DNA from 3 places in the Aromatoleum bremense genome. Region 3 is predicted to be linked to each of the others. Evidence: predicted binding sites of a transcription regulator. Region 3 holds the regulator's gene; each other region holds the start of a gene.
The links. Region 3 encodes HrcA, which represses chaperone genes, less so after heat shock. Its sites were predicted from a motif close to TNTTAGCACTCNNNGNCNNNGAGTGCTAANA; they were not measured.
Positions count from the first base shown of each region.

Region 1: the regulator HrcA is predicted to act here: its motif matches at 2,643-2,673, upstream of groES (co-chaperone GroES).
Region 2: the regulator HrcA is predicted to act here: its motif matches at 7,728-7,758, upstream of rpoH (RNA polymerase sigma factor RpoH).

Region 1 covers NZ_CP059467.1:1,101,100-1,110,888, forward strand. Annotated here, with positions in the region: gene pbN1_RS05185 (response regulator transcription factor) at 1-260, opposite strand, end outside; gene groL (chaperonin GroEL) at 568-2,220, opposite strand; gene groES (co-chaperone GroES) at 2,266-2,556, opposite strand; gene pbN1_RS05200 (autotransporter assembly complex protein TamA) at 2,881-4,638, opposite strand; gene pbN1_RS05205 (class 1 fructose-bisphosphatase) at 4,762-5,763, opposite strand; gene pbN1_RS05210 (D-amino acid dehydrogenase) at 6,004-7,269, shown strand; gene pbN1_RS05215 (ClpXP protease specificity-enhancing factor) at 7,426-7,866, opposite strand; gene pbN1_RS05220 (glutathione S-transferase N-terminal domain-containing protein) at 7,901-8,497, opposite strand; gene pbN1_RS05225 (cytochrome c1) at 8,594-9,349, opposite strand; gene pbN1_RS05230 (cytochrome b) at 9,346-9,789, opposite strand, start outside.
Region 2 covers NZ_CP059467.1:2,903,412-2,913,200, reverse strand. Annotated here, with positions in the region: gene pbN1_RS13675 (XrtA/PEP-CTERM system-associated ATPase) at 1-274, opposite strand, end outside; gene pbN1_RS13670 (TIGR03016 family PEP-CTERM system-associated outer membrane protein) at 286-1,761, opposite strand; gene pbN1_RS13665 (XrtA-associated tyrosine autokinase) at 1,793-2,791, opposite strand; gene pbN1_RS13660 (XrtA system polysaccharide chain length determinant) at 2,805-4,349, opposite strand; gene pbN1_RS13655 (XrtA/PEP-CTERM system exopolysaccharide export protein) at 4,427-5,059, opposite strand; gene pbN1_RS13650 (N-acyl amino acid synthase FeeM domain-containing protein) at 5,094-6,056, shown strand; gene pbN1_RS13645 (porin) at 6,263-7,342, opposite strand; gene rpoH (RNA polymerase sigma factor RpoH) at 7,784-8,635, shown strand; gene pbN1_RS13635 (SCO family protein) at 8,678-9,265, opposite strand; gene cyoE (heme o synthase) at 9,298-9,789, opposite strand, start outside.
Region 3 covers NZ_CP059467.1:724,177-733,965, reverse strand. Annotated here, with positions in the region: gene pbN1_RS03395 (serine/threonine-protein kinase) at 60-1,424, shown strand; gene hemH (ferrochelatase) at 1,594-2,691, opposite strand; gene hrcA (heat-inducible transcriptional repressor HrcA) at 2,721-3,749, opposite strand; gene pbN1_RS03380 (NAD kinase) at 3,841-4,725, shown strand; gene recN (DNA repair protein RecN) at 4,754-6,424, shown strand; gene fur (ferric iron uptake transcriptional regulator) at 6,480-6,917, opposite strand; gene pbN1_RS03365 (outer membrane protein assembly factor BamE) at 7,038-7,454, shown strand; gene dapB (4-hydroxy-tetrahydrodipicolinate reductase) at 7,523-8,329, shown strand; gene carA (glutamine-hydrolyzing carbamoyl-phosphate synthase small subunit) at 8,496-9,641, shown strand; gene carB (carbamoyl-phosphate synthase large subunit) at 9,696-9,789, shown strand, end outside.

The DNA of each region.
Region 1 (9,789 bases), 380 kb from region 3:
CGCTCTTCGACCCCGTCCTGGGCGGTAAGGATCAGCACCGGCAACGCCGACTTGCGCGCGCGCAGGCGTTTCAGGACGTCAATCCCGGGGAGCTTCGGCAGGCCGAGGTCGAGAATCAGCAGATCGTATGTCTGGGTGGCCAGCGCGGCATCCGCCTCGCTGCCGGAAGCAACGTGATCGACGGCATAACCGCCGCGCTTGAGGGCCCGCCCGAGGCCGTCTGCAATCACCGAGTCATCTTCAGCAAGAAGGATCCGCATGGAAATATGGATGTAAGTTGTCCGTAAGCGGGCACGCCTATTGTTGCACCCGCTGTTCTCCTATTACCGGCCCGGGGAATGTCGGCGCCTTTTCGGCCTGCACATTCCGGGGAGCGCCCGTTTGCACAACCGGTGCTCCCTGCCCCTTTTTCCTCACGATCGATTCATTATCCCACCTTTCCGCAGCGTGGCGTGTCGACACGTCCGTCACCGCGCCAAAGCAAACGGCCCCGCCGCAGCGGAGCCGTTTGCTTTGGCGCCACCGGGCCTGAAAGCCCGGCAGCACGAGGCGAACCTCAGACCGGCATTACATACCCATGTCCATGCCGCCCATGCCGCCCATGCCACCCATGCCGCCCATGCCGCCCATCGAGGGCTTTTCTTCAGCCAGCTCGCCGACCATGCAGTCGGTGGTCAGCATCAGGCCGGCGACCGAGGCTGCGTTCTGCAGCGCGATGCGCTCGACCTTGGTCGGGTCCAGCACGCCCATGTCGACCAGGTCGCCATACTCGCCGGTGGCGGCGTTGTAGCCGAAATTACCGGTGCCTTCGACGACGCGATTGACGACGACGGACGGCTCGTCACCTGCATTGGCGACGATCTCGCGCAGCGGCTGCTCGAGCGCGCGCAGCACGATCTTGATGCCGGCGTCCTGGTCATGGTTGTCGCCCTTGAGGGTACCGAGGTTCGCGCGGGCACGCAGCAGCGCGACGCCACCGCCGGGGACGATACCTTCTTCGACCGCGGCGCGGGTCGCGTGCAGCGCGTCTTCGACGCGGGCCTTCTTCTCCTTCATCTCGACTTCGGTCGCAGCGCCGACCTTGATGACGGCAACACCGCCCGCCAGCTTCGCGACGCGTTCCTGCAGCTTCTCGCGGTCGTAATCGGACGTGGCTTCCTCGATCTGCGCGCGGATCTGCTTGACGCGGCCTTCGATGCGCGCGGGTTCGCCGGCGCCGTCGATGATGATCGTGTTTTCCTTGCCGATCTCGATGCGTGCCGCCTGGCCCAGCTCGGCCAGCGTCGCCTTCTCCAGCGTCAGGCCGACTTCCTCGGCGATGACCTGGCCGCCGGTCAGCACGGCGATATCCTCGAGCATCGCCTTGCGACGGTCACCAAAGCCCGGCGCCTTGACGGAGCAGGTCTTGAGGATACCGCGGATGTTGTTGACGACGAGGGTCGCCAGCGCTTCGCCTTCGACGTCTTCGGCGACGATCAGCAGCGGGCGGCCGGCCTTGGCGACCTGCTCGAGCACCGGCAGCAGATCACGGATGTTCGAGATCTTCTTGTCGAACAGCAGGATGAACGGGTTTTCGAGGATCGCCACCTGGCGGTCCGGGTTGTTGATGAAGTACGGGCTGAGGTAGCCGCGGTCGAACTGCATGCCCTCGACGACATCGAGTTCGTTCTGCAGCGACTTGCCGTCCTCGACGGTGATCACGCCTTCCTTGCCGACCTTGTCCATCGACTTGGCGATGATTTCGCCGATGTCGGCGTCGGAGTTCGCCGAGATCGAGCCGACCTGGGCGATTTCCTTGCTCGTCGAGCACGGCTTCGACAGCTTCTTCAGTTCTTCGGTGACCGCGATGACGGCTTTGTCGATGCCGCGCTTGAGGTCCATCGGGTTCATGCCGGCGGCAACGAACTTCATGCCTTCGCGCACGATCGACTGGGCCAGCACGGTCGCGGTCGTGGTGCCGTCACCGGCGATATCGGAGGTCTTCGACGCGACTTCCTTGACCATCTGCGCGCCCATGTTCTCGAACTTGTCCTTCAGTTCGATTTCCTTCGCGACGGACACGCCGTCCTTGGTCACCGTCGGGGCGCCGAACGAGCGCTCGAGCACGACGTTACGGCCTTTCGGGCCGAGGGTGACCTTGACCGCGTTGGCCAGGATATTGACGCCGGCGACCATGCGGTCACGGGCGGAATCACCAAACTTGACTTCTTTTGCAGCCATCGTTCATTGCTCCTTGAATTCGTTGGACGGGGTCGACAGGGGCGCTCAGGCCTCGACGACGCCCATGATGTCTTCTTCGCGCATGACGAGCAGTTCGTCACCCTCGACTTTCACGGTCTGGCCGGCGTACTTGCCGAACAGCACCTTGTCGCCGACCTTGACGGCCATCGGGCGAACCTTGCCGTCGTCGAGGATCTTGCCGTTGCCCACGGCGAGCACTTCGCCCTGATCGGGCTTCTCGCCGGCCGAGTCGGGGATGACGATGCCGCTGGCGGTCTTGCGCTCGGCTTCCAGGCGCTTGACGATCACGCGATCATGCAAGGGACGAATTTTCATCGAGATGACTCCTTCAGTTCGAATTCAACATATCTGCGGGCAGACCCGCAGCATAAACATATCAAGGGCGCGGACTGGCCCGGGACGGTTAGCACTCACTGCCAACGAGTGCTAATAATAGGGACGGCCCCGGCCGATTTCAAGAGCGGAGAATTCAAATTCCCGTCGAGCGGCGACAGGAACGCGGGATGCTGCACCTTTTGCTCCATTCGACAGGAGGCCCGATATGGCCAAGCGCCGCATGCTCGGTGGCGACGACGCGCCGTACGTCTGCGACGCCGCAGGACGGGTCCCCCGGCATGCGACGGGGTCCCGCGGCGCCGTTCAAAATGCGATGGCGATGCCGAAATGCAGGCGCAGCCGCCGTTCCTCGTGGCCGTAAGCGAGATCGATGGCGAGCGGGCCGGCCGGACTTTTCCAGCGTGCGCCGACCCCGTAGCCAGTCTTGAGAGTGAATCCGTCGCGGCTGTCGGCGGCGTCGCCCGCATCGACGAAGGCCGCCGCTCCCCACTGCGGCAAGAACCAGTGGACATACTCGGCGCTCAGCGTCGCGAGGTAACGTCCGCCGACGGTGGCGTCGCCCTCTCTCACGCCGAGGCTCTCGAACGCGTAGCCGCGCACCGTTTGCGTGCCACCGGTACGGAACAGGAAATCGTGCGGCACGCCGTCGCGACTCGGTGCCAGCGTCGCCCCGCCTTCGGCGCGCAGGATCAGCACGTCACGCTCGGCAAAAGGCAGGTAGCGCACGTAGCGGCCGTAAAGCCGGAGGAAATCCTGGTCGGACAGTACCGCCTTCGCGCCGCCGCCGATGTCGAACTGCAGCACATCGCCTCGTCGTGGATCGAGGAGGTTGTCGACCCGCCGCCGGATCCACGTCCAGTTCGCCGTCAGCGCGTTGCGGCTCGTCGACGGTGCGCCGTCGGGGTCGCGTTGCTCGTGCTGCAGGCGCAGCGCGAGGCGCGTGTCGATGTTGCCGCGTGTCTTGGTGCGCGCCACGCCCACCGCCTGGGTCGTCAGCGTCAACCCCTCGACGGTGCTGCGCTCGATCGCGACACCAAAGCTATCCCGATGGCCGGCGCGCGCGGGCGGAAGGAAAACATCCGCGTACGCGGCGTGACGGCGCTGCTCGAGTCGTAGTCCGGTGGCGAGTTCCCAGCCGCGGTCGAGGAGGTTTACGTCGCGCCAGCTCATCTCGGTACGAAAACCGGTGTTGGTCGAATAGCCGACGCCGAAACCGAGGTGTCGGGACTGCGCTTCGGTGATCTGGACCCGGATCGGCACGGCGGCGGCAAGCGCCGGGTCGCGCTCGATATCGACGATCACGGAGGCGAACTGCGGGGAGTTCTGCAGTGCAGTCTGCAGCGCGAGGAGGCGCTCCTGGTCGAACGGCTCGCCGGGCTCCAGCAGGTTGAAACGTTCGACGAAATCGGGAGGAAGATCCTGCAGGCCCGACACCTCGAGCGGGCCGAGGAAAAAGCGCGGCCCGGAGTCGACCGTCACCGAAAGCTGCACGGTTGCGTTGTCCGGATCGACTTCGGCACGGCTGTCGACAATGCGCGCCGCAGCGTAGTCGCGCACCGCGACCCCGTCGAGGAGCCGCGCCTTCGCGTCGTCCCAGGCGCTCTGGCGAAAAGGTTCTCCCGGCGCGAGAGGCCAGGCGCGGCGCAGCGCAGCGCGACGTTCCGCGCGCGCCTTGCCGTCGCCGGCCAGATCGCCGTCGAACAGCAGTTCGACACCGGCGATGCTCGCCTGCGTGCCGGGCTCGACCGACAGCTGCCAGCGGCCATCCGGCTCGCGCTGCAAACGGATCTCGGGTGTGAAATACCCTTCGGTCGCCAGCAGTTCCGCCGCTTCGCGCCGCGTACGCCGGGCCAGCGCGATGCGGTCGGCCTGTGCTTCGGGCAAGGCCTGGTCGTCGCGATCGAGAATGCGCAGATGACGCTCGAGCAGCGGTCGCACGCTGTCGGGCGCGTCGAGTTCGACCTGCAGCGGGGCTTGGGCGAACACGGTGCCGGACGAAAGGCCAAGGCACAGCGCGACGAGCCACAGCCGGAGCAGCGCACGAATCCGGAAAGCTGTCATGACCGGATTCTACGGCAGAGGCGCGGCCTCGGCGGAATCCGGATCGTGCTGCGCCTTCAGGCTGCGGCTGGAGCTCCCGCCGCCTTTCCCGGCATGGACGCCCTACAGCCCGGCATCGTCGGCTCAGCCTTCGAGATGGTAGGCGGTCACGCGCTCCACTTCGTGGGTCGAACCGAGGATCACCGGCACGCGCTGGTGCAGCCTTTCCGGCTGCACGTCGAGGATCCGCTGGCGCCCGGTCGTTGCCGAGCCCCCGGCCTGCTCGACGAGCATCGCCATCGGATTCGCCTCGTACATCAGGCGCAGCTTGCCGCCCTGGTCACGGCATTTCTCGTCCAGCGGATACATGAAGATGCCGCCGCGCGTGAGGACGCGATGCACGTCGGCGACCATCGACGCGACCCAGCGCATGTTGAAATCCTTGCCGCGCGGCCCCGTCTTGCCCTGCTGCAACTCGGCCACATAGCGCTGCACCGGCGGCTCCCAGTGGCGCGCGTTCGATGCGTTGATCGCATATTCCTGTGTATCCACCGGCACCGTCATGAACGGGTGGGTGTAGACGAAGCTGCCCATCTCGCGATCCAGCGTGAAGCCATGCACGCCGTTGCCGACGGTGAGGATCAGCAGGGTCGACGGACCGTACAGCGCGTATCCCGCGGCGACCTGCTCGCGACCGGGCTGCAGGAAGCATTGCTCGTTCGGCTCCTTGGCACCTTCGGGAAAGCGCAGCACCGAGAAGATCGTGCCGACCGAGATATTGACGTCGATGTTCGACGAACCATCAAGCGGATCGAACAGCAGCAGGTAGCCGCCCTTCGGGTAGTCGAACGGAATCTGGTGCACCTCCTCGACCTCTTCCGATGCCATCGCCGCGAGGTGCCCGCCCCATTCGTTGGCCTGCAGCAGGATCTCGTTTGCGATCACGTCGAGCTTCTTTTGCGCTTCGCCCTGGATGTTGTCGGTGCCCGCCTCGCCGAGCAGGTCGGCCAGCGCCCCTTTCGAGACATTGACGCCGATCGCCTTCACCGCCCGGGCGACGACTTCAATCAGCAGTCGCAGGTCCGGGCTAGTGCGGCCAGCGCGCTGCTGCTCGATCAGGAATTGGGTTAGCGTGACGCGTCGCATGAATTGACTCCTTGTTGGTCCAGCCGGGCCAGACTTCAGTTTGTTTCGCAAGCTTGCGGCGCGGATTATCCCGCGGAAGGCGGTCGAGCGCACCACCGCACGCGGGCGAAGACGGTTATGATCGCTGGCCGACGGCTCGCCCCACACGTCTGAGCTTGCTCAGGCCATGCCGTAGGGACATCGCCGCACACCGGTCCGGCCCGGATCAAAAACTGTCTCCGTTCAGCCCATTCGCTCACTATGCACGTTCTGGTTCTCGGCGCCGGCGTCACCGGCGTCACCACCGCCTGGTATCTCGCCAAAGCGGGTTTCGATGTAAGCGTGGTGGACCGCCAACCCGAGGCAGCTCTCGAAACCAGCTACGCCAATGGCGGCCAGATCTCGATCAGCCACCCCGAACCCTGGGCGAACCCGACGGCTCCGCTCAACGTGCTGCGCTGGTTCGGCCGCGAGGACGCCCCGCTGCTGTTTCGCCCCCACGCCGACGCAGCCCAATGGGCCTGGACGTTCGCCTTCCTGCGTGAATGCCTGCCGCACCGCACCCGGCGCAACACCGCCGCCATTGCCAGTCTCGCCGTGCATAGCGGCGAACGCCTGCGCGCGCTGCGCGCAGAAACCGGGATCGCCTACGACCATCTCGAGCGCGGCATCCTGCATCTGTTCTTTACGCCGGAGGAATTCTCGCGCGCCGGCGCCAAGGCTGCCGAACTCGCGGCGTACGGCATTGAGGCCCGCCTCTGCAGCCGCGACGAATGCCTCGCGATCGAACCTGCGCTCGCCGGCGGGGCCGGGGAGCTCGCCGGCGGCCTGTATGCCCCGCACGACGAGTCGGGCGATGCTTTCCGCTTCACCCAGGCCCTCGCCGAGCGAGCCGCGCAGGCGGGCGTACGCTTCCATTACAACACCACGATCACACGCATCGACCGCACGGGCGGCCTGATGAACAGCATCGAGGTCCGCGATGCCGAAGGCCGCACCGGAAGTCTCACCGCCTCCGCCTACGTACTGTGCCTCGGCAGCTACGGTCGCGCCCTGGTCGCCCCTCTTGGCGAACACCTGCCGATCTACCCAGTGAAAGGCTACTCGGTGACGGTTCCGCTACGCGATCCGCAGCGTACGCCGAGCGTCAGCCTCACCGATGAATCGCGCCGCATCGTGTGTTCGCGCCTCGGTGACCGGCTGCGCGTCGCCGGGACCGCGGAGCTCAACGGCTACGATACCAGCATCAATCCCGCCCGCTGCCAAGCCATCCTGGACTGGCTGGAGATGCGTTTTCCCGGCGCCACCGACACCACCCGAGCGCGACTGTGGGCAGGGCTGCGCCCAGCCACGCCCAACAATGTCCCGCTGATCGGGAAGAGCGGCCTGCTCAACCTCTGGTACAACACCGGCCACGGGACGCTGGGATGGACGCTCGCCTGCGGGTCTGCCAGCTGCCTCGCCGGGTTGATGTCCGGCCGGCGACCGCCGGTGCACAACTTCCCGTTCCTGGGGAACGAAGCCTGACCCTCGGACGGCAGCGCTCGTCCCGCTAACCGAGCCGCGCCCGGGCACCCGCAGCCACACTACAGCCTGCCGGCGAGCCCGGACCGGCCGCCATATTCCCGATTCGGTCCCCGGCACGAATACAACAGGAACGCGCGCAGCCTGTGCTGCAACCAGTTACTTGACGATCTTCAGGTGGTTGCGTCCCGCCGGCGAACGCCCTCCCGCGGGGGGCGCAGCGTCGGGGCGGGCGTCGTCCTGCTGTCCGCCGACCTGCTCGGCCGGGACACCAGGTGCCTCGACCACCGCTTCAGGCTCGAACGCCATGCCGTGCCCGTTCTCCCGCGCGTAGATTGCAAGGACGTTGGACACCGGGACCGACAGCGCGTGGGCGACGCCGCCGAAACGCGCCTGGAAAGTGATCAGGTCGTTGCCCATGACCAGTTGCTGCGTCGCTTCGGAACCCAGGTTGAGCACGATCTGTCCGTCTTGCGCATAGCCCGCCGGGACCACGGTACGCTCGTCGACGAGCACCGCGATATGGGGCGTGAAGCCCTGGTCGACGCACCATTCGAAAATGGCGCGGAGCAGGTAGGGTTTGGTAGATATGTTTGTCATGGTCGGTAGCGCCCCTCACACGGGGCCTCGGCGTTCAGCGCCGCATCACCTTTTCGGACGGGGTCAGGGCGTCGATGAAACCCTGCCGGCTGAAAATGCGTTCGGCGTATTTCATGAGGTTCGCAGCGGCCTTCGGCAGTTCGATGCCGTAATGCTCGAGACGCCACAGCAAGGGGGCGATCGCGACGTCGAGCATCGAGAACTCGTCGCCTAGCATGAACTTCTGCTTGACGAAGATCGGTGCGAGTTGAACGAGTTGGTCACGCACGTGGGCGCGGCTCTTTTCGACGCCCTTCTGGTTCTTCTCGAGCACGTCGATGTGCGAGAACAGTTCCTGCTCGAACGTGTGCAGCAACTGGCGGGCACGCGCGCGCAAGATCGGGTCAGGCGGCATCAGCTGCGGATGCGGGAAGCGCTCGTCGATGTACTCGTTGATGATGTTCGCCTCGTACAGGACGAGGTCGCGATCGACCAGCACCGGCACCCGGTTGTACGGGTTGATGATGGCGATGTCTTCGGGCTTGTTGTAGAGGTCGACATCGATGACCTCGAAGTCCATTCCCTTTTCGAAGAGCACGATCCGGCAGCGGTGACTGAACGGATCGGTTGTGCCGGAATACAGGTTCATCATGTTGTTGCAGCTCCTGATACAAAAGCAAAGCGCACCACGCGATGACCGCGTGGTGCGTCAAATTCAGTGAGTGCGCGGATCAGGTCCGGCGGGTTCTCAGTGAATATCCTTCCAGTAATTTTTCTTCAAAGCATAGGAGAGCACGAACAGCCCCGCCAGGAAGATCAGTACGTACATCCCGATCGTCTTGCGCTTGTCGGCCATCGGCTCCCCCATCCAGACGAGGAAGGAGACCAGGTCGGCAACCGTCTTGTCATATTCCTCGACGCTCATCCTGCCCGGCGTCGCGAGTTCAAGGGCGACCGATTTCGTGCCGTCCTCGTGCTCGGTGACCTTCGCGACCTGTTGGCCCTGCAGTTCCCACAGCGCGTGCGGCATGCCGACGTTGCCGAATACCACGTTGTTCCAGCCTGTCGGGCGCGCCGGATCGCGGTAGAACTGACGCAGATAAGTGTACAGCCAGTCGGCGCCGCTGCCGAACTCGGATGCGCGCTGGCGCGCGATCAGCGTCAGGTCGGGCGGGGTCACCCCGAACCACACCTTCGATTCGGCCGGGCGCATCGCGATCTTCATCAGGTCGCCGACGCGTTCGCCGGTGAACATCAGGTTGTCGCGAATCTGCTGCTCGTCGAGACCGATCTGCTGCAGCGTGTTGTAACGCGCGAAGCTCGCGCTGTGGCAGCTCAGGCAGTAGTTGACGAACACCTTGGCGCCATTCTGCAGCGCGGCCGGGTCGGAGCTGACCGGCGCCTTGTCCAGATGCAGTTCCGCCCCGGCGGACAGCGCGAGAGCCGGCGCGAACAGCACGATGGCGGCCAGGCGCTTGAGAGTCTTGATCACACGAATGCTCATTTGAACGTCACCCTTTCCGGTTCGGGTTTGCACTTGTCGAGTTTGCTGTACCACGGCATCAACAGGAAGAACGCGAAGTACAGCACCGAGCAGATCTGGGCGACCAGGGTACGGCCCGGGGTCGGCGGCAGCACACCGAGGTAGCCGAGGATGAAGAACGCGACCAGGAACACCGCCAGGATGGCCTTGAACAGCCCGCCCTTGTAGCGGATCGACTTCACCGGGCTGCGGTCCAGCCACGGCAGGAAGGCGATGATCACGACCGACGCGCCCATCGCGACGACGCCCCAGAACTTCGCATCGACGCCGAACAGCGGGTACGTCACCGCGCGCAGGATCGAGTAGAACGGCGTGAAGTACCACACCGGCGCGATATGCGGCGGCGTCTTCAGCGGGTCGGCGGGAATGAAATTGTTGTACTCGAGGAAGTAGCCGCCGCC
Region 2 (9,789 bases), 2.2 Mb from region 3:
CGACCATGCGCAGGATGTCGTTCTGATCGACCTGCGTGCTGACCAGGTTCGCGGCGACGACCTTGCTCGGCTCGAGGTGCTCGAGCAGGCTGCGCACCAGCGTCGTCTTGCCGGCGCCGATTTCGCCCGTCACGACGATGAACCCCTCGTTCTGGTGCAGCCCGTATTCGAGATACGCCATCGCCCGTCGATGACCCCGGCTGCCATAAAAAAATGCCGGATCGGGATTGAGCTGAAAGGGTTTTGCGCGGAGCTTGAAATACGATTCGTACATTCGACCCCCGGTCAGAACTGCATGCCGAGACTGGCAGTCAGGATGTTTTCCCTGAAATCGCTGGCCCCCGTCGCACGCTGGTGGCGGTAGGTCAGGCTCCCCGCAGTTCGCCTCCCGAGGCGGGTACTGAGCCCGAGCGAAAACGTCGTCCGCCTCGTTTCGGCATCGTCTGCTCCCCGCCCCTCCGCGTAGGAGCGGACGAGGCTCGTGTTCAGCGACGCCGCGGGCGACAGGCTGTGGCTGAGCGAAACCGTCGCCGAGCGCGTCGTGACGGCATCGAAGACTGCAAGGTCGTCACGCGGGTCGCTGATGAACGGATCGCCGAGGCGGGAGCGTTCCGTGCGTTGCAGCGAGAATGTCAGGACATTGCGCGCACCGAGCAGCGACACGCTGCCGCGCAGCGTCCGCGCGAGGAAGTAGTTGTTGGTCACGAACGTGTCCCGCACCCCGAGCGCCGGATAGCCGAGCTGCTGGCGCACGAGAACCTCCCGCTCGAACAGATCCGGGATTTCGTCCGCAAGCGCATCGAAGAGACTCCTGAAGGCCGGATCGTCGAATACGCTGCCATTCGTCTGCAGCGACGATGAGATGTCGCGCGAATAGGAGATGTCCCACCACGACAGCGGCCGGCGATGGTTGAAATTCAGGTAATAGCCGCGCCCGAAGATGCGGTCTTCGGCAGTAGCCGACAGCGCCGTTCTCGGCGTCGGGTTCCAGTCGAAACCGGCGCCAGTGATCGTGCCGCTTTCACCCGAACGCACGGAGTACTCGTTCGATTCGTGACCCGCGATCGCACGCAGGCGGAACTCTGGCGACACGCGCAGGAACATCGTCGCGCGAACGACTTCCTCCGTCACCTCACTGTTCGCCACCTCGTCATAACGGGTATCGACGCGCGAGTAATCCAGCGACCAGCCGCCCCTGCCGAACGCCTGCGGGTCGGAGAGCTGGCCGCGAGTGTTCGCAACGGTGCGCGACAGGATGCCCCCCCCGCCGTCAAACCAGTTCATCCGATAGCTGGCGACACCCTGCGGACCGGCACCGAGCCTGAAATGCAGGCGCGGTCCGAGCGAAAAAACCCGGGTCTCGTTGGCGCTGTCGGTAGAGAGAAAATCCTGCGTTGCCCGCCCCCTCAGATCCGACGTGTTGTTGCGGCTGATCGAAGCCGACATGTCGAGGAACAAGACGTCTTCGACCGCTTCGACCTGACCTTGCCCCTGCATCGCGACGAAGGTGGAATCCCGCTCGCTGTCGTTGCCATGCACGATGCTGCGCAGGCGCGCGTCGAGGCTTCCGGTGACACGTCCCCGGTCGCGCGCGACGGCAATCCCGGGCGCGATTTCGGCAACCCAGTCGCCGCCGCCCTCGGTCGCGCTGGCGTTGTCGGAATAGGTCAGCCTCGAATAGATCGACGGCCTCACGGTGAAGACCTGCGCGTTCGCGTTCCCGACAACGATCACCGCACCGGCAAGCGCAAGAAGTTTCATGCCGGCGCGACCCTCGCGGAGCACGCGAGGTTCAGGCCGCAGCGTCCGTCCGCGAATCCGCACCGTACTCTTCCGTTCGAGAACCTCCGCCATAACCATATCCGTAGCCGTATCCATATCCGTAAAGGCTGCCGCGACCGCCCTCCGCCGCCTTGTTGAGCACCAGGAGCCTGATCGGGCACGCATCGATCGTCGAAAGCGCCTGCTGGATGGCACCATGGGTCGTCCGCTCGGACTCGACGACCAGCACGACCTGTCCCATGTGGGTCGCAAGCACGCGCGCTTCGGTGGTTGCCAGCAGCGGCGGCGAATCGAACACGATGATCCGTTCTGCGTAACGACTGGCCATCTCCTCGAGCATGTGATTCATCGCATCGGACGCGATCAGCTCGGTCGCCCGCTGATGGACCATCCCCGCAGGAAGGATCGAAAGCTTCTCGATATTGGTTCGCAGCAGGACTTCGGAGAGATCCCCGACGTCGCCGGCCAGCACGTCCATGAGACCTTTCCTGGGTGGCAGGCCGAGACGCGAGAGGATCGCCGGTCGAGAAAAATCGGCATCGACCAGCAGGACCGTGTGGTCGAGCTCCATCGCAATGCTCATCGCGAGATTGATCGCGGTAAACGACTTGCCTTCGCCGGGTAACGCACTGGTGATCATGATCAGGTTGCCATTGGCCACCGCCGCCGCACCCTTGCCCTGCGCATTGTGAATCAGCGGACGCTTGATCACCCGGTATTCCTCGGCGATCACCGAGCGCGGCTGTTTCGGCGTGACGAACCCGAGCTGGGTCAGGCGGTCCAGATCGAGTTCGACGCTGACAGCCTCTGCAGCGACCCGCGGCGCCTGCGCCGCACGTTCGCTTCGTGCGGCGCGTCCGGGCAATTCGCCCGATGCCGCGGTGCTGGAATCCGCCGGCTTTTCGGCTCCGCCGGCATTGCCGGCGTTACCGGCATCCCGCTCCGGTGTTTGCGCGTCCGCACGCTGCAACTGGCCGAGCCGCTCGACGGCCTTTTCGATGAGACTCATGGATTGATCTCTCCTAGCCTTGCAGCAACTGAACCATCGCGGTCATTCCAACAACCGTCATGACGAACCCGGCAACGCCTCCGCCAAATGCCAGCAGGCCGCGGCGCCTTCGCCTTTCGCGCACGGGGTCGGCAACCAGCGAAACCGCGCCGAGCACCGGCAGGCCGGTGATTTCCCGCAGCGAACGCACATTGTCGAAGGCCGGGCGAAGCTGCGAGAGCAGGAAAGTCAATGCGATGCCGGCTGCCAGCCCAATCAACCCGGCAAATGGCATCAGCAGGACGCGGTTGGGTGCCGCAGGCTTGTTCGGCAGGCTCGGCGGGTCGATCACGCGAAATTCCGTGATGCCGCCCTGAGTGGTCATTTCCACCGATATGTTTGCCGACTCGCGACGCGCCACCAGCAATTCATAGTTGCGCTTATGTACTTCATAATCGCGGTTCAACTGCGTTTGCTCGGCTTCGATCTTCGGCAGCAGTTCGGCCGACGCGCGCAACCGTGCAAGCCGCGAACCGAACTCGGCCACCCGTGCCTGCCGCGACGCGACCATGGCCTCGGCGTCGGCGAGCGAGATCTTCATCTGCTGCACGACCGGGTTGGCATTCGGCACCCACGGCGCGGAGGCGTCGACCTTGCGCATCGCTTCGATTTCTTTCTGTTTCTGCTCCTCGAGCTGCGCAATCACGCGCCGTGCGCCGACAACGTCGGGGTGGTCGTCCGTATAGCGCAGCAGCAGGCCGTCGAGATTTTTTTCCAGCGCGTCGATCCGCCCGTCGATCTCGGGCAACGCGACCGCGGCCGGGTTCTCCGGCTGCGACAGAAGCACGGCGTCCTCGCCGGCCAACTGGCGCTTGAGCGAATCGCGGGAATTCTCCGTTTCCTTGAGTTCGAGTTCCGCCTGCCCCAGTTGGGCAGACAATTCATTCATCTGTGAAACGTAGTCGCGCCCGCCGTCGCCGAGCAGTGCCATGTTGCGCAGGCGAAAGTCCTTCAGGCGGTTTTCGGCTTCGGCAAGCTTTTGCTCGTAACCGGCGATCTGCTCGTCGATGAAGCGCCGCGCCGAAGCGGAATCCTGGCGTTTCCCGACCAGCCCCGATTCGACGAACAGTGACACCAGGGCCTGGACGATGCGCTGGGCGCGCTCCGGATGAGCGTCCTGGTAGGCCAGCGTGAACAGGTTGTCCCGGCCGGTACCCACGATCTCCAGCCCTCCCGTGAGCTCGGCGATGAGCGCCTCGCGCTCGGCGGGGGTGCGCACCTCCAGATCGAGGTCGGCCATCGTGATGAGCTTTTCGACGTTCGGGCGCGTGATCAGGGTGCGGCTCAGGATCGCGATCTGCTGGTTGATGTTGGGTTGAACCGCGAGCCCCGACATCAGCGGGCGCAACACCGACTGCGTGTCAACGAAGATGCGTGCCGTGGATTCGTAACGATCGGGCATCGAATAGATCACGAAGCCTCCCGCGATGCCGACGATCCACGCAAATGTGAGCCCCCACCAGCGGAAGCGCCACATGCCGTGCAGGTACCCGACCATCCGAGAAAGAAGTTCTTCCATCAGCGTCCCCGTCCCTTGTCACCGTGTGAATCGACGTACCTGCCGCACTGCGCAGGCACGCAGCTCAAGTCAGGAAATCAGAACCAGCTCTGGGGGATGATCAGGACGTCGCCCGGCCGCACTTCGACGTTCGCCGACACGTCGCCATCCTTGATCAGATCCTCGATGCGAACGCTGTACTGCTTGTTTCCTTCACCGGTACGGAGAATCGACGCGCCGTTGCCGTCGGCAAACTCGGTGATGCCCCCCACCGCAATCATCACGTCGAGCAGCGTCATCTTCTGCACGTAGGGCAGAGTCTGCGGCGTTGTCGCCTCGCCGACCACGCGAACCTGCTCGCTATAGGGCCCGACGAAAGCGGTCACGATGACCGTCACGATCGGCTCGCGAATGAACTTGGCGAGTGCCTTCTCGATATCGCGCGCAAGCGTCGACGAATCCTTCCCTAGCGCGGGCAGATCCTCGACCAGTGGCGTCGTGATCTTTCCGTCCGGCCGCACCGGCACCGACATCGACAATTCGGGGTTTCGCCACACGACGATATTCACGTTGTCGCCGGGCCCGATCACATAGTTGTAATCGGCATCGGACGCGAGGCTCGGTGCCGGCGGAAACGAGGACGTCGCACACCCCGACAACAGCCCCGCCGCAATCGTCAATCCCAGGAACTTGCGGACACCGTCAGCCAACATCGATGCATTGTCTTTCATCACCCATGCTCCCCCTTCTGGATCGATGCCCATCATGCGCTGGGCAAGTTCCCTTCATGCTACGAATCGTAACCCCTTATACAGCAGGAAAAAATACACAACCGCTTACAGCGTCCATAATCCCCTGCCGGTAGAGTTCGGCGCGCGGCCTGAAACGGATCGCGCTCTTCTTGCCCCCGAATTCGTCCGGGCGGTTTCCTCCTCCAATGACGAGGCGCAAACACAAATGACAGAAGCAGCTTACCACGCCGAACGCATTACAAAAGCGAAGCAATCACGCTTGAAACCGTCGCTTTCAATCGTCGACTACAGATTCGGCGCGATGGATCCGGACTTTGCGATCAGGCGGGATGGATATCACGTTCGGCTTGTCCATGACGACATGGACGGCGTATACGGCAAAATCAGCAAGCTCATCCAGCGGATGTATTCATGGCGCGGGCTTGCGACGGATCAGCCGGCGAAGCTGTCGAAACATGCCGGCCAGACAACGCTGGCGGCTTGCAAGGGAGACCTTCTTTTCGGCACCTTGACGGTGGGCATCGATTCGCCCCGCGGCTTACTCGCCGACACACTTTACCAGGGCGAGATCGACGAGGCGCGCAGCAATGGCGCACGGGTATGCGAAGTGACCCGGCTGGCAATGGACCCGTCGCACAGTTCGCCGGAAGTGCTGGCGTCGGTTTTTCACCTCGCTTTCATGATCACGCGCCTCGTGCATCACATGACGGATCTGTTCATCGAGGTGCATCCCCGGCATACGGCCTTCTACAGTCGCATGATGGGCTACGAGGTCGCGGGGCCGGAACGCATCTGCCCGCGCGTCGGCGCCCCCGCAGTGCTGATGCGGCTTTCACTCGAACACGCGGAACACGAAATCCGGCGCATCGGCGGGAATGCGTCGTCGCGGGACCGCAGCCTCTACCGTCTGTTTTTCTCGCCTGCCGAACAGGACAAGATGTTGCTGGACCTGCAAAGTCCGCGCTTCGCGGTCTGAGCCGACGGCGCCGCCCGCCGGGCGCGCGTCAGAATCGGCAACGCCACATTCATTGTTCCTGACCAGCGGACGAATCCGTGGTCAGATTCCGGCAAAGCCAAGCCCGATCTCCCATCGCGTCATAGTGGGCGCAGTCGCGCGCGTCACTGGGCGCACATGAAAACGGGCGCCGAAGCGCCCGCGGATTTCAAATCGTCAGGAGACGATCAGAACGAGTGGTTCAGGCCGATCAGGAAGTTGCGGCTTTCTTCGTCGAAGAGGGCGGCGCCAGTGGTCTCGTCGGTCCTTTTAGCGAGGACCGAGATGTTGGTCGCGTCGTCGTTATCGACCTGCGTGTAGCCCATGTAAGCGGTCGTGCGCTTCGACAGGCTGTGCGAGTACAGCAGCGACCAGGCAGCGGCGTCGCTGTCATCCCTATCCGCATCCGTGCGGCCATACGACAGATGGACCTTGCCGGCCGAGCTGACCGGGACGATACCGCCGACCTGCCAGACCTTGTCGCTGTCTTCCCTGTCGGTGGCATCCTTGATGACCTGGTACGAACCCATCAGCTTGAACATGCCGAAGTCGTAGGCGGCGCCCAGATACGCTTCCTTCTTGGTGTCGTCGGCAACCCCGTTGAACTTCTCGCTCGCGATGGCGCCGGCGTCCTGCTTCACCTGGCTGTAGACGAGGCCGACGGCGAGCGGGCCGTTCGCGTACTCGGCGCCGATGGCTGCCGTGTCACCCGCCTGGCGGTTATTGTCCTGGTTCTCTTCGTTGAAACCATAGATCGCGTTCAGCGTCAGGCCGCCGAAATCGGGCGACTTGTAGTTGATCGAGTTGCTGAGGCGCGCCGGGCTGGCTGCGACGATGTTCGAACCGAGGGCGTTGGCAAGAATGAACTGCGGGCTGAACGGAACGACGTTGATCGCATCGTACTTGAGCACGTAGTAGCCCGGCGAGTACTGGCGACCGAGGCCGAGGAAGCCGAAACCGCCCTGCAGGCCGACGAACTGCTGACGGCTACGCGAGGCACCGGAGCCGACGCCTTCGTTGTCGTCGAGTTCGATACCGTACTCGAGCGTGAACACGGCCTTCAGGCCGTTGCCGAGGTCCTCGCTACCCTTGAAGCCCAGGCGGAAACCCGCCCAGCCGCCGCTCTCGACGCCGGTGAACTTGTTGTCGTCCATCTTGCCGTAGCCGAAGAAAGCGTCGGCGATACCGTACACGGTGACGTTCGACTGCGCGAAAACCGGGGCGGAGACCAGGCCGGCGACGGCCAGGGCAATCAGTTTCTTCTGCATGTATGTTTCTCCTCTAATTTGAAGCTGAGACCGGGGAATCCACCACGGCCCGACTTACCTCTCAAGCGAGAAGTTGAAGCGATTGTACAAAACGGGAGCATGCAGGCGCAAGTCAAGCAGGGCCGGAATGCACCCTGCCGGCAAAAGATGTTGCACCGACGCAACATGGATACCCGATGCGGCACACTCGGGCATTGCAGCCCTTTTCCGAGGGCGCGCCGGGCATATACCTTCGGCATTGCTGCACTGCGGACGCAACGTGATGCGCATGCCTGCGGAGTCCGGCGAAACCGGCAGACGGCAAAGATTTTCGGCGCCACGGACATGGCGCCGCCGGTGCGGCACACCCCAATGCCGGATGCCCGCCACCGGAACTCGGGCATGCGCTTAGCACTCTCAGGCCATGAGTGCTAACATTGGTTTCGAGGAGGACCCGTACATATGAGCCAAGCCCTGTCTTTCCCGGTACCTTTTGCCGTCGGCAGTATCGACCAGTACATCCAGTCGGTGAATCGCATCCCGCTGCTCACCGAGCAGGAAGAGGTGAATCTGGCCACGCGCCTGCGCCACGAAGGCGATCTGGAAGCTGCCCGCGGGCTGGTGATGTCTCATCTGCGGCTGGTGGTCGCGATCTCGCGCGGTTACCTCGGCTATGGCTTGCCGCACGCCGACCTGATCCAGGAAGGCAACATCGGCCTGATGAAAGCGGTGAAGCGCTTCGACCCCGATCGCGGCGTGCGGCTCGTTTCGTTCGCGATCCACTGGATCAAGGCCGAGATCCACGAGTACATCCTGAAGAACTGGCGCCTCGTCAAGATCGCGACGACCAAGGCGCAGCGCAAGCTGTTCTTCAACCTGCGCAGTCTCAAGCAGGACACCGGCACGCTGAATCGGGACGAAGTGGTCGCGGTCGCGAAGCAGCTCGGCGTAAAACCCGAGGAAGTCGTCGAGATGGAGACCCGGCTCACCGGGCGGGACGTCCAGCTCGAGGGCGGGGCCGACGACGACGAACATCACTTCGCGCCGATCGCCTACCTGCCCGACCCGCACGCCGAGCCTTCGGAAGTGCTCGAACAGGCACAACTGGCCCGCCTGCAGGACGAGGGGCTGAGCGACGCGCTCGCGAGCCTTGACGACCGCAGCCGCACGATCGTCAAACGGCGCTGGCTGACCGAAGGCGACAGTGCGACGCTGCACGAACTCGCCGCCGAATACGGCGTGTCGGCGGAACGCATCCGCCAGATCGAGGCCAAGGCGATGCAGAAGATGCGGGGCTTGCTGGCGGCTGCGTGAGAGCCGGAGGCGCGAGCATGCGGCCTCACGCCGGGGGACCCGTCACTTCGGCGGCAGCAACGCCCTGATGTCCGCCGCGATGTTTTCGGCGGATTCTCCGTGCTTCACATACAGGCGCAACCGCCCTGCCGGATCGAAGACATAGGTCCCGGCAACATGATCGACGGTGTAGTTCGCGCCTTCGATATCGCCGCTTTTCTGGTAGAAAACGCGGAAATCCTTCGCCACCGCCTGCGTCTGGGCGGCATCGCCATACAAGCCGAGGAAGCGCGCGTCGAACTGCGGAACGTAGTTCGCGAGCAGCGCTTGTGTGTCGCGCTCGGGGTCGACGGTGACGAACAGCACCTGCACGCGCTCGGCGTCCGGCCCGAGCTGGCGCATCACTTCGCTCATCGTCGACAGCGTCGTCGGGCAGACGTCCGGGCATTGCGTATAGCCGAAGAACATCGTCACAACCTTGCCGCGGAAGTCCGCCAGCGTGCGCGGGGTGCCGTGGTGGTCGGTCAGCGAAAAGGTGCTGCCGTATTCGGCACCGGTGATGTCCGTGGCGTGGAAAGAAGGCTTGGGTGCGGAGGAATCGGTACAGCCCGCGAGCGCAAGCGCGGTCGCGAGGATCAGGGTGCGTAGCATCGGGACGTCGGCGGGCTGCAACAGCAGCGGGATCAGAACGGGAGGTAATGATCCGCCAGGAGCGCCGCGAAGAGCAAGAACAGATACAGGATCGAGAAGCGGAACGTGCGCCGCGCGAACGCGTCGCTGTAGTGTGCGTACAGGCGCCACGCATGGCGCAGGAAGCCGACGCCCAGCGCGATGGCGCAGACGAGATACAGCGGACCGCTCATTCGCGTGGCGAACGGCAGCAGCGTGACGCCGAACAGGATGCAGGTGTAGAGCAGCACCGACAGGCGGGTGAATTCCGGCCCGTGGGTCACCGGCAGCATCGGCAGGCCGGCGCGCGCATAGTCGGCGCTGCGATAGAGCGCCAGCGCCCAGAAATGCGGCGGCGTCCAGGCGAAGATGATCAGGAACAGCAACAGGGCGTCGGCGCTGACCTCGCCGGTGACGGCGGCCCAGCCGAGCACCGGCGGCATTGCGCCGGATGCGCCCCCGATCACGATGTTCTGCGGCGTGCGCGGCTTGAGCAGGACTGTATA
Region 3 (9,789 bases):
TGGCGTGAATGGTGCGCGCGGGACAGTGCTTACTGCGGGCGGGAAAGCATGGAACGAGGATGAGCGATATTCCGCACAGCATCGGAAAATACCGGGTCATCAAGGAGGTGGGGCGCGGCGCGACTGCCATCGTCTATAGGGTGGAATCCCCGGATGATCCCGAACCGCTGGCCGTCAAGCTCGTCCGCTTCCAGGACAAGGCGAGGGACGAAGCGAAGTGGAACCGTCGCCTGCTCAAGCTGCTGAAGGCCGAACAGGCGGTCGTCAGCCGCCTCGACCATCCGAACATCGTCCGCATCCACGAAGTCGTCACCGAGCCGGATCAGGCTTACGTGGTGATGGAGTATTTTCCCGGCGAGTCGCTCGAGCGGTACTGCAGCTTCGAACGCCTGCTGCCGATTCATCGCACGATCGGCATCGTCTTCAAGTGCTGCATGGCGCTCGACCACGCCTACCGGCAGGGCGTTGTCCACCGGGACATCAAGCCGGCCAACATCCTTGTCGACGAGAACGACAACGTAAAGATCACCGACTTCGGCCTGGCGCTGAACATCAACAAGAAGGTCGAGACCGACTCGACTTTCATCATGGGCGTCGGTTCGCCCGCCTATATGAGCCCCGAGCAGATCAAGGGCTACCCGCTGAACCAGAAAACCGACCTCTATTCCCTCGGCGTCGTGCTGTTCCATTTACTGACCGGGCGCTTGCCGTTTCGTGCGGCCAATCCGGCGCAGCTGATCTACAAGATCATTAATGCGGACCCGCCGCTGGTTTCGCAGCTGAACCCGGACATGCCGGAGTTGATGGACACGGTCCTGCGCAAGGCGCTGGAGAAGGATCTTTACTCGCGCTACCGCAACGGCGCCGAGTTTGCAAAGGATCTGTCAGCGGTGCGCTACAAGATCGTCGACGACGAGGATGTGCCGCAGGATACGACGCGGTTTACGACTCTGCGCAAGCTTGCCTTCTTCACCGAATTCGACGATGTCGAGTTGTGGGAGGTGCTGCGCACTTCGACCTGGCGCAGCGTGGCGGCACGGACGACGCTGATTCGCGAGCGCGACGCCGACCAGCGCTTCGGCGTCGTGGTGGCCGGCGAGGTGGAACTGTCTGTCGATGGACGCCGGGTGCAGCGGCTCGGCCCGGGGGAGGTCTTCGGCGAGCTGGCATGGCTCGACACGATCGACCACCGGCATCCGGTCACCGCGGTCGCGGTGGCGCCGACGACGTATATCGAGGTCAACCCGGCAGCGCTGGCACTGGCGACGGAAGAGGTCCGGGAACTTTTCCGCCGGCTGGTGGCGACGACGGTTGCGCGGCGGCTCGCGGCCGCGGCGCGGGAACTGGGGAGGTATGGCGAGCCGGCCGTTATCGGTGACCTGACCGCCACGGGCGGGCTCGATCTGCAGATCCTCGACGACTGAGTCGGGAAAATCCCGCCGCAAAGGAGGCTATGATCAATTCCGGCGCCGCCCGGCGACGATGTGGACGTCTGTCGTCACGCCCGTCAGCGCCACGCTTGCGAGCCAAGTGAGCAGGCATTGACCGCATTGAGCAGCCACTGCAGGGCCGAGTTTGAAACGGGGATCCATTTCAGCGTTCCGCTCCTGCGGCACGTGCCTGTTGGGCTGTCGCGGCGAGGTGCCCCGCCTCCGGCAGGGGAGCTTCCAGCCAGTCACCGATCCGGCTGCGGACGATGTCGGTCAGTGCAGCAATCCAGTCATGTCGCTCGTTGAGGCAGGGAATGTAATGAAAGGCCTTGCCGCCGGCGCCGAGGAACGCCGTCCTGCATTCGAGGGCGATTTCCTCGAGGGTTTCGAGGCAGTCCGAAGCGAACCCAGGGCAGATCACGTCGACGCGCCCGGTCCCTTTGCGGCCGAGTGCTTCGAGGGTCGGCTGGGTGTAGGGTTTCAGCCATTCCGCCTTGCCGAAGCGGGACTGGAAGGTGAGCTGCCAGCGCTCGGGTGGCAGGTCGAGCTTCGCTGCGAGCAGGCGTGCAGTGACGTGGCACTCGCAGTGGTAAGGATCACCAAGATCGAGCGAGCGCTTCGGTATACCGTGAAAGCTCATCACGAGCTGGTCGGGCTCACCGTGTTTTGCCCAGTGGTCGCGTACGCTCTGGGCGAGTGCTCCGACGTAGCCCGGGTGATCGTGAAAGTTCCGCACATAGCGGATCTCGGGCAGGTTACGCCAGCGGGTCAGGCAGCGCGCGACCTCGTCGATGACGCTCGCGGTGGTGCTCGCCGCATACTGCGGATACAGCGGCACGACGAGGATCCGGCTGCAGCCGTCGGCTTTCATGCGGACGAGTACGTCGGATATGGGCGGCGCCCCATAGCGCATCGCCCAGTCGACGACGACGTCGCTCACCCCTGAGTGGCCGAGATACCCGGCAAGGAGTTTTGCCTGTCGTTCGGTGTGGACTTTGAGCGGCGATCCGGCGTCGCTCCAGACGGCCGCGTATTTCTCAGCCGATTTCTTCGGCCGCAGGTTGAGAATGACACCGTTCAGAATCGGCCACCAGATCACGCGCGGGATCTCGACGACGCGCGGGTCGGAGAGGAATTCCTTGAGATAAGGGCGAACCGCCGCAGCCGTCGGCGCCGCGGGGGTACCGAGATTGACAAGCAGGACGCCGGTGCGCGCGGAGGTGCCGTGGGTGTGGGCGGGTTCGGGCCAATAACGGGCCATGCAAGTCCTTTGGGGGCGGGCCGAAGCGTTCAGCCAGGGCTCGAGAGCGCATTCGACAGGAGGCGGGCCGTGATGTCGACGATCGGGATGACTCGATCGTAGGCCATGCGCGTCGGGCCGATGACGCCGACCGAGCCAACCACTTTGCCGTTGACTTCGTAGCCCGCGGTCACGACGCTGCAGCCGTCGAGTTGCGAGAGCCCGGATTCGTCGCCAATGAAGATCTGCACGCCCTGCGCGCGGTTCGAGAGGTCGAGCAGCTGCATCAGGCCGGTCTTCTGTTCGAAGAGCTTGAATAGTTCGCGCAGGCGAGCCATGTTCGACGACAGGTCCTCGACGTCGAGCAGGTTGGTTTCGCCCGACAGTACATAGCTCGCGCTGTCCTCTTCGGCGGCCGCATTGCCGGCCTCGACGGCGGCCGTCATGAGTTCGCTCATGTCGCTGCGCAACTGCTTGAGTTCGTCGCGGATGCGGGCGCGGATGTCGTCGAATCCGAGTCCGGCGAAGTGCTCGGTAAGGTAGGCCGCCGCCTCGACGAGTTCCGCCGAGGAGTAGGCGCGGCGCGTGATCAGGATGCGGTTTTGCACGTCCCCGGCAGTGGTTACGATGATCAGCAGGATGCGGTTCTCGGCGAGGCTGATGAACTCGATCTGTCGGATCTTCACGGTATCGCGGCGTGGCGAAACAACCACGCCGGCGAACTGGGTAAGTTCGGACAGCAGGTGCGACGCGGAATTCATCAGGCGCTGCGGCTGATCGGGCTGCAGTTGGCCCTTGAGTTTGCGCACGCGCGCCTGTTCGAGCGGCTGCACGGTCAGCAGCGAATCGACGAAGAAACGGTAGCCCAGGGCGGTCGGGATGCGCCCGGCCGAAGTGTGCGGGCTGGTGATGAAACCCATCTCCTCGAGGTCGCTCATCACGTTACGCACCGTCGCCGGCGACAGCTCGAGGCCGGAATAACGTGAAAGCGCGCGCGAGCCGACCGGCTGACCTTCGACGATGTATCGTTCGATCAGGGTCTTCAGCAGTAACTGGGAGCGGGGGTCTAGCAGTTTCATGATCCGGTATGCACTATTGCGATGATTCTAACAGCCTGCGGACGAGCGCTGGCGTCTGCCAAGGCATTACGCGATGTGGTTTAATCCGCGCATGAGCAAGAACTTCCGCATCGTTGCACTGATCGGCAAGTACCAGAGCCCCGACGTGGCGGAGGCGGTGCTGCGCATCGCCGAATTCCTGCGGGTGCGCGGACTTGACGTGTGGATCGAGCAGGGGACGGCGAGTTCCATCGGCATGGCTGGTCAGTTTGCCGTTGCGAGCTACGATGAGATCGGCGCCCAGGCGGACCTCGCTGTCGTGCTCGGCGGCGACGGCACGATGCTCAATACGGCGCGCCGGCTGTCCCAGCATGGCGTGCCGCTGGTCGGGATCAACCAGGGCAGGCTCGGTTTCCTCACCGATATCTCGCGCGACGAAGCGTTGCCGAAACTCGCCGAGATTCTCGACGGACGCTACACCGAGGAATCGCGAGCGATGCTCGACGCCGAAGTGCTGCGGGCGGGCCACCGCGTATTCCAGACGCTGGCGCTCAACGATGTGGTCGTGAACAAGGGCGAGCTGGGCCGGATGATCGAGTTCGATCTGTCAATCGACGGGGAATTTGTTTATACGCAGCGCTCGGACGGGATGATCCTGACGACCCCGACGGGTTCGACAGCATACGCGTTGTCGGCCAACGGGCCGATCCTCCATCCGAACGTCGGCGGGATCGCCCTGGTACCGTTGTGCCCTCATGCGCTCACCGCGCGTCCGGTCACGTTGCCGGATACTTCTCATATCGAGATCGTGCTGTTGCCCCAGCATGACGCCCGGATACATTTCGATGGCCAGGCCCGCTTCGACGCTCGCGCCGGCGACCGGCTGCGGGTCACTCGTTCGCCCGATGTCGTCCGCCTGCTGCACCCGGAGGGCTACAGCTATTTCGCCATGCTGCGCGAGAAGCTTCACTGGAGCGCGCCGCCGCGTCGTCCCTGACCAAAGTTTCCCAACCACTGCACCGCTCATGCTCCGTCGCCTGACCATTCGGGATTTCGTGATCGTCGACCGCCTCGAGCTCGAGTTCGAAGCGGGGTTCGGCGCGCTGACCGGGGAAACCGGTGCGGGCAAGTCGATCCTGCTCGATGCACTCGGCCTTGCCTTGGGCGGGCGCGCCGACGCTGGCGCGGTACGCGCGGGATGCGGCAAGGCGGATATCGCGGCCGAGTTCGACCTGCCGCCGTCGAGCCCGCTCGGCGAGTGGCTGGCGGGGCAGGACCTGACGGCGGATGACGGAGTGATGATCCTGAGACGGGTGGTCGAGGCCGGCGGGCGCTCGCGGGCGTGGCTCAACGGCGTGCCGGTCACGCAGGGGCAGTTGCGCGAAGCGGGCGACTGGCTCGCCGACATTCATGGCCAGCATGCCCATCACGCGCTGCTCAAGCCCGACGCGCAGCGCGCGCTGCTCGACATGCACGCGGGGGCTGCGGCGCTCGCCGCAGAAGTCAGCGCACGTTTCCACGCGTGGCAGCGCCTCGTCGAGCTGCGTCGCGCTGCGGACCAGGACTCGGTGGCGTCCGAGCGTGAGCGTGAACTCCTTGCCTGGCAGATACGCGAACTCGACGAGCTCGCGTTCAGCGCCGAGGAATGGGGTCGGATCAATGTCGAACATGCACGTCTTGCCCATGCGGCGGGTCTGATCGAGGGGGCGGACGAAGTGCTCGCGACGCTCGGCGAAGGCGATCTCGCGATCGCTTCGCAGCTGCGCCACTTCAGCGTCCGGGTCGATGGGATGGCCGAGATCGATTCCGATCTCGCCGATGTCCGTGACCTGCTCGCCGGCGCGGCGATCCAGGCCGACGAAGCGCTGCACGCGCTGCGGCGCTATCGCGAGCGGCTCGACCTCGATCCTCAGCGCTTGGCCGAGATCGAGCGGCGCATCGAGGACGTCATGGCGCTGGCCCGCAAGCACCGCGTGACCCCCGGCGAGTTGTCGGACCTCCGCGCCGAGTGGGCGCGAAAGCTCGACGATCTCGTCTCGCGCGCGGATCCGGCCCGCCTTGCCGAAGAGGAAAAGCGCCTCCACGACGAATACGAGGCAGCCGCACGGCGTCTTTCCGCAGCACGCGCGCCGGCAGCCGAAGCTCTGTCGCGCGGCATCACCGATGCGATGCAGACGCTGGCGATGGCGGGCGGAAAGTTCGAAGTGGCGCTCGAAGCCTGCGCCTCGCCGATGGCCTACGGCCTGGAATCCGTTGAATTCCGCGTCGCCGCGAATCCCAACCAGTCGCTGCGCCCGCTCGCGAAAGTTGCGTCGGGGGGCGAGCTGTCGCGCATCGGACTCGCAATCCAGGTCATCACCAGCCGCGACTCGGCGACGCCGACGCTGATATTCGACGAGGTCGATGTCGGGATCGGCGGGCGGGTCGCGGAGATCGTCGGCCAGTTGCTGCGCCGGCTGGGACGGGAGCGCCAGGTGCTGTGCGTGACCCATCTGCCGCAGGTGGCGGCGTGCGCCGACTGGCAATGGAGCATCGCCAAGACGCCACGCGGGTCGGAAGTCCTGAGCACGGTTTGCGTGCTGAACAGCGAAGCGCGGGTCGAGGAGATTGCCCGTATGCTGGGCGGCGTGAACATCACCGAGACGACCCGCCGTCACGCGGCGGAAATGCTCGGTGCGAACTCGTTCGGACGCTGATCGCAGGGCCCGCCTGCCGCGGCCGAAAAAACGGGCCGGGTGGTGAGCTTCCTGCTCAGTCTTCCAGTTTGCGGTTCGGACAGTCCTTTCTCAGGCAGTCCGCGTAAAGATAAAGCGCGTGTTCGCGGACGACGAAACCGCGCTCTTCGGCAATCCTGTTTTGCCGCCGCTCGATTTCCGCGTCGAAAAACTCTTCCACCTTGCCGCACTGTACGCACACGAGGTGATCGTGATGGCCGCCTTTCTTGAGTTCGAACACTGCCTTGCCCGACTCGAAATAGTGCCGTTCGAGCAGGCCCGCCTGCTCGAACTGGGTCAGTACGCGGTAAACCGTCGCCAGGCCGATATCCATTCCCTCCGCAATCAAGAGACGGTAGACGTCCTCGGCGGTGAGGTGGCGCAGATCGGATGTCTGGAACAGATCAAGGATCTTCAGGCGCGGATAAGTGGCCTTGAGGCCGATGTTTTTCAGGTTTTCGGAATTTTCTGACATGGTCGCCCCGCTGGGTGGCCCCGGAGCCAATAACTCATGGCTCGTGCCTGCATATGATATATTTTTTCGCCTTTGCCTGAACGATACGCCGTCTGGCGCCACCGACCAAGAACTCCATCCATGCGCTTAGTGACTCTCCTGGCGGCCGTCGCCGCCTTCGGCCTGTTGGCCGGTTGTTCCATCAGCTCGTTTACCGACCAGATCAATCCCTACCGTATCGACGTGCGGCAGGGCAACTACGTGGATCAGGAAATGGTGGCCAGGCTGAAAAAGGGCATGACGCGCGAGCAGGTGCGGTTTGCGCTCGGCACGCCGCTGATCGTCGATGCGTTCCATCCCGATCGCTGGGATTACGTTTACCGCTTCCAGCCCGGCAGGGGCGAACCGCAGCAGCGCACGCTGAGCGTTTTTTTCGTCAGCGACCGGCTCGATCGCGTTGAAGGGGACATCGAGCCCGGCGATCCGCAAGCTGCAACGGTTGCGCCGCAGACCGAGCGCAGCCGCGTCGTCGAGATCGCGCCGGCAGCCAAGGATTGAGCCTTGTCCTGGAGGCGGTCGCGCATCGCGCAAGGGTCCCGATCATGTCGAGCAAGAGGAATTCATTGATGTCGCCATTGCGCATTGCCATAGCAGGTGCGTCCGGCCGGATGGGCCGGATGCTGATCGAGGCCACGCTGAGGGAGGAGGGAGCGGTGCTCGCTTCAGCCTTCGATCGTCCCGGCACGACCTTCATCGGACGCGACGCCGGCGAGCTGTCCGGAAGCGCGACCGGTGTTCTCATCACGGACGATTCGCGCGCCGCGATCGCAGCAGCCGATTGCGTCATCGATTTCACCCGCCCCGAAGGCACGCTCGCCCACCTTGCGATCGCACGCGAACTCGGCAAGGCGATGGTCATCGGCACGACCGGCTTCTCGACGACCGAGAAGGAAACGATTGCCGCGGCGGCGCAAACAATCCCGGTCGTGTTCGCGCCGAACATGGCAGTCGGCGTGAACGCGGTGTTCAAACTGCTCGAAGTGGCTGCCCGCATTCTCAACGACGGGTACGACGTCGAAGTGATCGAAGCGCATCACCGCTTCAAGGTCGATGCCCCGTCGGGTACCGCACTGCGCATGGGCGAAGTGGTCGCGCGCGAGTTGGGGCGCGATCTGGAAATGTGCGCGATTTACGGGCGCGAAGGCGTGACCGGGGAGCGCAAGGCCGAGACGATCGGCTTTTCGACGATCCGCGGCGGCGACGTGGTCGGGGATCATACGGTTCTGTTCGCCGGTATCGGCGAGCGTATCGAGATCACCCACAAGTCGGGCAGCCGCATGCCGTATGCTTCCGGTTCGCTGCGCGCGGCGCGTTTCCTCGCGGGACGGTCGAGTGGCTTGTTCGACATGCAGGACGTGCTCGGCCTGCGCTGATTCGGGCCCGGCTGGGAGGGGCGCGATTGCCTCGACGGGCGCGGAACGATATAATCAGCGGCTTCTTGAAAGCGGGATTGGCCGGTCGGCTCGTCCCGTTTTTTTCACGTTCGGGGTGGCTCGATAGCTTTCCCCGTGTCTTTTCGGCTGAACTCAGGAGTTTGTCGTGACTGCTTCCCCGCCCGCCCTACTAGCGCTTGCCGACGGGACGGTATTTTTTGGCAAGGGAATCGGTGCGGCCGGCAGCACGGTCGGCGAGGTGGTGTTCAACACCTCGATGTCCGGTTATCAGGAAATCCTCACCGACCCGAGCTACTGCCGCCAGATCGTAACGCTGACTTATCCGCATGTCGGCAACACCGGCATCAATCGGGAGGACGTCGAAGCGGAACGTGTTCATGCCGCGGGCCTGGTGATCCGCGACCTGCCGATACTGCCGTCGAACTTCCGCATGGACCAGACCCTCGATGCCTATCTCAAGGCCGAGAACATCATTGCGATTGCGGGGATCGATACCCGCAAGCTGACGCGCGTGCTGCGTGAAAAGGGCGCCCAGGGCGGCTGCATCGTCACCGCGGCCGGCGGCACCGCATTGAATGCCGATGCGGCGATTGCCCAGGCTCGCGCGTTCCCCGGTCTTGCCGGCATGGACCTGGCCAAGGTCGTCAGCGTCGAGAGCCCTTACCAATGGACCGAGGGCGAGTGGGCGCTCCGCAGCGGCTACGGCGAGCAGGTGGACGGGCGCTACCACATCGTCGCGTACGATTATGGCGTCAAGCGCAACATCCTGCGGATGCTCGCCAGCCGGGGCTGCAGGCTCACCGTGGTGCCGGCGCAGACGCCAGCTGCGGAAGTCTTCGCGCTCAATCCTGATGGCGTTTTTCTGTCGAATGGCCCGGGGGATCCGGGTGCCTGCGACTATGCGATCGCGGCAGTGCGCAAGTTCCTCGAGCGTGGCATCCCGACCTTCGGCATCTGCCTCGGCCACCAGTTGATGGCGCTCGCGGCCGGCGCCAAGACGGTCAAGATGAAGTTCGGCCACCACGGCGCCAACCATCCGGTCAAGGATCTCGAATCCGGGCAGGTTCTGATCACGAGTCAGAACCATGGCTTCGCGGTCGATCCCGATTCGCTTCCGGCGAATGTGCGCGCGACGCATGTGTCGCTCTTCGACGGCAGCCTGCAGGGGCTCGCCTGGAACGATGTGCCGGCATTCTGCTTCCAGGGACATCCCGAGGCGAGTCCGGGACCCCACGATGTGTCTTACCTGTTCGACCGTTTCATCAGGATGCTCGAGACGCGCGTCAAGTAATTCGCCAGCGGCAGCCGGAGCTGCCGCTCATCAACGCAAGACCGAGGTTAGGCAATGCCTAAGCGTACAGACATTCAAAGCATACTCATCATTGGCGCCGGTCCGATCATCATCGGCCAGGCGTGCGAGTTCGACTATTCCGGCGCGC